Regions from separate parts of the Thermoanaerobacter siderophilus SR4 genome, predicted to be linked through region 3. Evidence: a T-box and tRNA genes for the amino acid it is inferred to sense, from the RefSeq annotation. Region 3 holds a T-box; the other regions hold tRNA genes.
What was found. The T-box of region 3 lies ahead of thrS (threonine--tRNA ligase). A T-box ahead of a tRNA ligase gene usually reads a tRNA of that ligase, here a tRNA-Thr.
Positions count from the first base shown of each region.

Region 1: it has a tRNA-Thr gene. The T-box ahead of thrS (threonine--tRNA ligase) is inferred to sense a tRNA for this amino acid. The anticodon was not compared.
Region 2: it has a tRNA-Thr gene. The T-box ahead of thrS (threonine--tRNA ligase) is inferred to sense a tRNA for this amino acid. The anticodon was not compared.

Region 1 is NZ_CM001486.1:1,192,660-1,194,862, reverse strand. It holds gene THESIDRAFT1_RS05775 (NAD(P)/FAD-dependent oxidoreductase) at 1-34, shown strand, start outside; gene THESIDRAFT1_RS05770 (adenylosuccinate synthase) at 50-1,330, shown strand; tRNA gene THESIDRAFT1_RS05765 (tRNA-Thr) at 1,440-1,515, shown strand; gene THESIDRAFT1_RS05760 (SHOCT domain-containing protein) at 1,841-2,029, shown strand; gene THESIDRAFT1_RS05755 (SHOCT domain-containing protein) at 2,061-2,203, shown strand, end outside.
Region 2 is NZ_CM001486.1:774,031-776,233, reverse strand. It holds gene THESIDRAFT1_RS03795 (NYN domain-containing protein) at 1-240, shown strand, start outside; gene sigH (RNA polymerase sporulation sigma factor SigH) at 322-966, shown strand; tRNA gene THESIDRAFT1_RS03785 (tRNA-Thr) at 1,028-1,103, shown strand; partial or broken gene THESIDRAFT1_RS03780 (GTP-binding protein) at 1,237-1,933, shown strand.
Region 3 is NZ_CM001486.1:1,527,175-1,529,377, forward strand. It holds partial or broken gene ytxC (putative sporulation protein YtxC) at 1-318, shown strand, start outside; gene THESIDRAFT1_RS07465 (DUF445 domain-containing protein) at 401-1,000, shown strand; T-box leader at 1,053-1,244, shown strand; gene thrS (threonine--tRNA ligase) at 1,298-2,203, shown strand, end outside.

The DNA.
Region 1 (2,203 bases), 330 kb from region 3:
AGTTGCAAGAGAAATTCTAACGAGAGTTAAATAGGGAAGGAGAACAATTATGTCAACATTAGTTATAGTTGGTACCCAATGGGGAGATGAAGGGAAAGGGAAAATTACTGATTATCTTGCGGAAAAGGCAGATGTAGTCGTAAGATACCAAGGAGGAAATAATGCTGGTCATACAGTTGAAAAAGGAGGAGTGCAGTATAAACTTCATTTAATTCCCTCTGGGATATTATATCCTGATAAAATTTGTATAATAGGAAATGGAGTGGTAATTGACCCAGCTTCTTTGATTGAGGAAATAGAAAATTTAGAAAAACAAGGGGTTAGTATAGAGAATTTAAAAATAAGCGATAGAGCCCATATTGTATTTCCTTATCATATAAGACAAGACGAACTTGAAGAACTAGCAAAAGGAAAAAATGACTTGGGTACTACGAGAAAAGGCATAGGTCCTTGCTATATGGATAAGTCAGAAAGGATAGGAATAAGAGTATGCGACCTTATAAAGCCAAAGGTTTTAGAGGAAAAGCTTAAAAGAAATATAGAAAAGAAAAATAAACTTTTTAGAGATTTGTATGGTGTAGAAGGCTTTGATTTTGATGAAATGTATAAAAAATATTTAGAGTATGCTGAAAAAATAAAACCCTTTGTTACTGATACAACAGTGCTTTTATACGATTTAATTAAAAGTGGCAAAAAAGTTTTATTTGAAGGAGCACAGGGGACACTTCTTGATTTAGATTTGGGTACCTATCCTTATGTTACTGCGTCTCATCCCATAGCAGGAGGAGTGACAGTAGGAGCAGGAATAGGACCTACAATGATTGATGAAGTAATAGGTGTAGTAAAAGCATATACTACAAGGGTTGGTAAAGGGCCTTTTCCCACAGAGCTTTTTGATGAAAATGGAGATTTCTTAAGAGAAAAAGGTCATGAATATGGGACTACTACAGGAAGACCGAGACGATGTGGTTGGCTGGATGCTGTTATTCTTAAATACTCTGTAAGAGTGTCTGGTATAACTCATTTTGCTCTTACCAAATTAGATACTTTGACAGGGCTTAAAAAAATAAAAATATGCACAGGTTATAGATTTAAGGGAGAAATAATAACAGATTTTCCTGCAAGCCTTGAGGATTTGGCTCAATGTGAACCTGTATATGAAGAATTTGACGGGTGGGAAGAAGATATACAAGGAGCAAAAACTTTTGACGACTTACCTTATAATGCTCAAAAATATATAAAAAGAATTGAAGAATTGATAGGTATTAAAGCAGCAATAATCTCTGTAGGACCTGAAAGAAATCAGACTATTGTTTTAAGGGATTTTTGATAAAGTGATTAAGGCTCTTTTACAAAAAATTTTATAAAAAAGCTTGACATATACTGTTGCTCTAAGTATAATATATAAATGTCAGGACAATTGGATAGCTAATAAAGGTGCTGGCGTAGCTCAATAGGCAGAGCAGCTGACTTGTAATCAGCAGGTTGAAGGTTCAAGTCCTTTCGCCAGCTCCATTTTTTTTGTCAAAAAGTCAAGGTTTTTAAGTACCTTGCTTTTTTATTTTAGTGTTGGTGACAACAAAATGACAACATCTTATCTTTACCGTTTATAAATAACTTACTTAGTTTTTCAGCTGCTTCTTTCTGCATTTCGGGAAGTACATGCGAATAATGTATTAAGAGTCATTTTTACGTCTGAATGCCCAAGACCTTTGCCAGTTCATGAAGAAAAACGTACTTTTATATTTATTTTCTCTTCATATTTTCTTCAAAAGTAAGTTTTAAAATAAAGGTAAAGCAAGTTAACAATTTTTCGATAAATAGAAAGGAGTTGAAAAGTATGTGTCTTATATTAATCTTGGCAATTGGCTTTTATTTGTACAAAACAGGTGACCTGCAAAGAATGATTAATAATTTACATGAAAACAAAAATTACCAAACAAACGAAGCAAAAAGAATACTCGATATACGCTTGGCTAAAGGCGAAATTACAGAAGAAGAATATAATAAATTAAAAAGTATTTTGTAAAATTTAAATATTTAGAGAGGAGGAGAAAACAATGTTTGGAGGATATATACCGGGTGGTTTAGGTCATTGTTTTGGAGGATATTATCCGTACGGTTATGGAACTTGGTTCGGTGGTGGACTTACCAATATATTGTTCTTAATTTTAATAGGTGTAGTAATTTACTTGCTAGTAAA
Region 2 (2,203 bases), 750 kb from region 3:
GTAGTAGAATTAGCGAAAAAAGAACAGGTTGTTGTGGTAAGTTCCGATTGGACTGTGCAGCAGGTGGTTTTAGCTCATGGTGCAATAAGAATGTCTGCAAAAGAACTTTATGAAGAAATGAATAGATATATTGAAAGACATAAAAAAAGCTATGTGAATACAGTTTATAAAGACAATTTGGAAGAGCGACTTGATAATGAAATAGTAAAAAAACTGCGCAAAATGGCAGAAAACAGTTAAAATTAGCTTGACTACCTTTACCAATATAATGTATAATTATAACGTATAAAGTTGCCGGAATAATAAATGGGGGCGGTATTGGTGAAATCTGGGGCGCAGCAGGATTACTATCAACCATATGACCAAATGGAAGAGGAGGAGGTCGTTTTTAGAGCTCAAAAAGGAGACGAAGTTGCTTTAGAGTACCTTATTGAAAGGTATAAAAGTTTTGTAAAAGCAAAAGCTCGTGCCTATTTTTTAGTAGGTGCCGATAAGGAAGACATTATTCAAGAAGGAATGATAGGCCTTTATAAAGCAATTCGAGATTACAAAAGTGACAAGCTCACCTCTTTCAAAGCTTTTGCGGAATTATGTGTGACTCGTCAAATTATTACTGCAATTAAAACCGCAACAAGACAGAAACATATACCGCTTAATTCTTATGTTTCCCTCAATAAGCCCATCTTTGATGAAGAATCTGATAGGACTCTTATGGACGTTGTTTCTACCCAATGCATTGCCGACCCTGAAGAGTTAATAATAAGCAAAGAGGAATACGTTAACATTGAGAGCAAGATGGAAGAATTATTGAGTGGATTAGAGTGGGAGGTCTTGGTATCATATTTGGATGGTAAATCATATCAAGAAATTGCTGAAGATTTAAACAGGCATGTTAAATCTATAGACAATGCTTTACAGCGTGTAAAAAGAAAATTAGAAAGATATCTTGAAATGAGAAACAGCTAACTATTGACATTTAGAAGACTTTATAGTAAAATCAAAAATCGGAGTCGTGATATTCCCTTTTGCCCACGTAGCTCAGTAGGCAGAGCGTCGCCTTGGTAAGGCGGAGGTCACCGGTTCGATCCCGGTCGCGGGCTCCAATTTTGTTATTGATGTTTTTTTTTATCATAGAAGTTGTGCTTTTTAATCCTATTAATGTATAAAGGGTTACTTTTATGACACAATTTTAAGAAACACCAGGACAAGTTTATTGAAGTAAAGGAGGAAAAGAGGATGGCGAAGCAAAAATTTGAGAGGAAGAAGCCCCACGTAAACGTAGGGACGATAGGTCACGTAGACCATGGTAAGACGACGTTGACAGCAGCGATAACGATGGTATTATCGAAGGCAGGAATGGCAGAGGCGAAGGGATATGACGAGATAGACAAGGCGCCGGAGGAGAGAGCAAGGGGAATAACGATAAACACGACTCACGTAGAATATGAGACAGAGAAGAGGCACTATGCGCACGTAGACTGTCCAGGTCATGCTGACTATGTAAAGAACATGATAACAGGGGCAGCACAGATGGACGGGGCGATATTAGTAGTATCAGCAGCAGACGGACCGATGCCACAGACGAGGGAACACATATTATTGGCGAGGCAGGTAGGAGTGCCATATATAGTAGTATTTTTAAAACAAGGGCAGACATGGTAGACGATCCAGAATTAATAGAATTAGTAGAGATGGAAGTAAGGGAATTATTGAATGAATATGAGTTTCCGGGGGATGACACACCGATAGTAGTAGGGTCAGCACTTTAGGCATTAGAATGTGGATGTGGCAAGAGAGAGTGCGAATGGTGCGGGAAAATTTTGGAAGTTTATGGATGTTGTAAACCAATTATATACCGACCCCGAAGAGAGGCCTAGAACAGCCATTTCTAATGCCCGTTAAGAGGACTTTTTTACAAATAACAGAAAAAGGAAACTGTTTCCGACCGGGAAAAATTAAAAAGAAGGGGAAAGGTAAAGGGTAGGGAAAACCAAAATTAAAAAAAAAAAAAGGGTTTTAACGCCCGGAAACTCAAGGGGAAAAGAAAGTTACCCCAACGGGGGGGTATGGGAAAGAAGCGGGGAGAAGAACCGCGTGGGGTGGGATGGGCCTCCCAACACAAAGGGGGACCCACCCCCTTATGGGGCACTCCTTTTTTTTTTTAAGAAGAAGAGGAGAAGAGAAAAAAGAAAAGGGGGAGAAA
Region 3 (2,203 bases):
TTACAGGATTCAAAAGTTGAAATATTGAATATCATTGTCGATAAAAATGGCAAATTTAAACTTTATGATGAAAATGACAAACCAATATCTAATGATTTTATTAATGAAATAGTTGCTGAATTAAAAGATGGTGTTATAAGTGATGAAGATGCTTTGATAAGCACGCTTATAACCATTGCTCCTAAAAAAATATTTTTTCATTCTATTAACAATATGAGAGATAATGAAATTCTAGAGACGGTTAAAAAAGTTTTTAATGACAAAGTAGAAATTTGCTATGGCTGTGAATTGTGTTCAAAGATTAAATGTGAAAAATAGCCCAGCTTAAGGCTGGGTTTTAAAATTCGTCAAAATCTGATATTATTATATTTGTGATTTTTTAAAATTTAGAGGTGGTGGAATGCAATTTTTAACAAGGATGCTATTTTTAGCTTTTGTAGGAGCAGCTATTGGATGGCTTACGAATTTTGTCGCCGTTAAAATGCTATTTAAGCCTTTGAAACCTGTAAAAATTTTCGGTATTACGTTACAAGGACTTATCCCTAAAAGAAAATATGAAATTGCTAAATCAATAGGTGAAATTGTGGAAAGGGAATTGTTATCTTTTAATGATTTATGGGACAGGCTTTTAACAGAAGAAAATCGCAAGTTTCTATTATCGAATTTGGACTTAAAAGTTAAAGAAGTTACAGAAAATAAACTTCCTTCTTTTCTTCCCAAGGCTATAAAAGAGATGATATCAAACTACATTGGTGATATTATAAATAGAGAAGTAGAAGTATTTTTAAATTCTCCTTCTAATGAAGTGGTAGAGATTATTTCAAAAAAACTTAAAATATCAGAAATTGTAGAGGAAAAAATAAAAAGCTTCAAATTAGAAAAATTGGAGGAGGTGGTGATAAAAATTGCTCACAGTGAACTTTATATGATAGAGATTATGGGGGGAGTTTTAGGGTTTCTAATAGGAGTATTGCAAGCAATTGTGATACAATTTTTATAAATTATTATTGACAAATGTCCGAGAGGAAGATATAATGATTAAAAAATTAAATATTAAAGCAATGAGGGGGAAAGTAGATATTTAAAGAACATCACAGAGATTGAATGACATAGGCTGAGATCATTCAAATGTTCTGAATATCGAAGACCACCCCGGAGCTGCGGATGATGAATCCGAACGGTTATTCCGATATAATACCAGAGTATAAAAAAGAGTGGAACCGCAGATAACCTCTGCCTCTTTACGGGGTAAGAGGTTTTTTATTTAAGAGAAAAATTTTACAAAGGAGGTAATTGAATGATTATAACATTAAAGGATGGCACACAAAGAGAATTTGAAAAGGGTATGACAGTTTATGAAATAGCTAAAAGTATAAGTGAAAGGTTAGCAAAAGAAGCCGTCGGTGGAAAATTTAATGGCAAAGTGGTGGAACTTAATACAAAAATTGAGGAGGACGGAAAATTAGAAATTTTGACTTTTGATGATGAAGAAGGGAAAAAGATTTATTGGCACACTTCTTCCCATATTTTAGCACAGGCTGTAAAAAGGCTTTTTAAAGATGTGAAATTGGCAATTGGTCCGGCTATAGACAATGGTTTTTATTATGACTTTGATACAGAAAGGCCTTTTACCACAGAAGACTTTGAAGCTATAGAACAGGAAATGAATAGAATTATAAAAGAAGATTATAAGTTGGAAAGGTTTGTCCTTCCAAAAGATGAAGCGATAAAATTGATGAAAGAAAAAGATGAACCTTATAAAGTGGAGCTAATTGAAGAAATACCAGAAGGAGAGGAAATTTCTTTTTACAAGCAAGGAGAATTTACTGACCTTTGTGCTGGGCCCCATCTTATGTCAACAGGCATGGTAAAAACTATTAAATTGTTGTCAGTTGCTGGAGCCTACTGGAAAGGCGACGAAAAAAATAAAATGCTTCAAAGAATATATGGAATAAGCTTTCCCAAAAAAAGCATGTTAGATCAATATTTACATATGTTAGAGGAAGCTAAAAAGAGAGACCATAGAAAATTAGGGAAAGAGTTAGATTTGTTTAGTATCCACCCTGAAGGACCAGGTTTTCCTTTTTTCCATCCTAAGGGAATGATTATAAGAAACATTTTAGAAGATTTTTGGCGAAAAGAACATATAAAGCATGGTTATCAGGAAATAAAAACTCCTATAATTTTGAATGAAGAATTATGG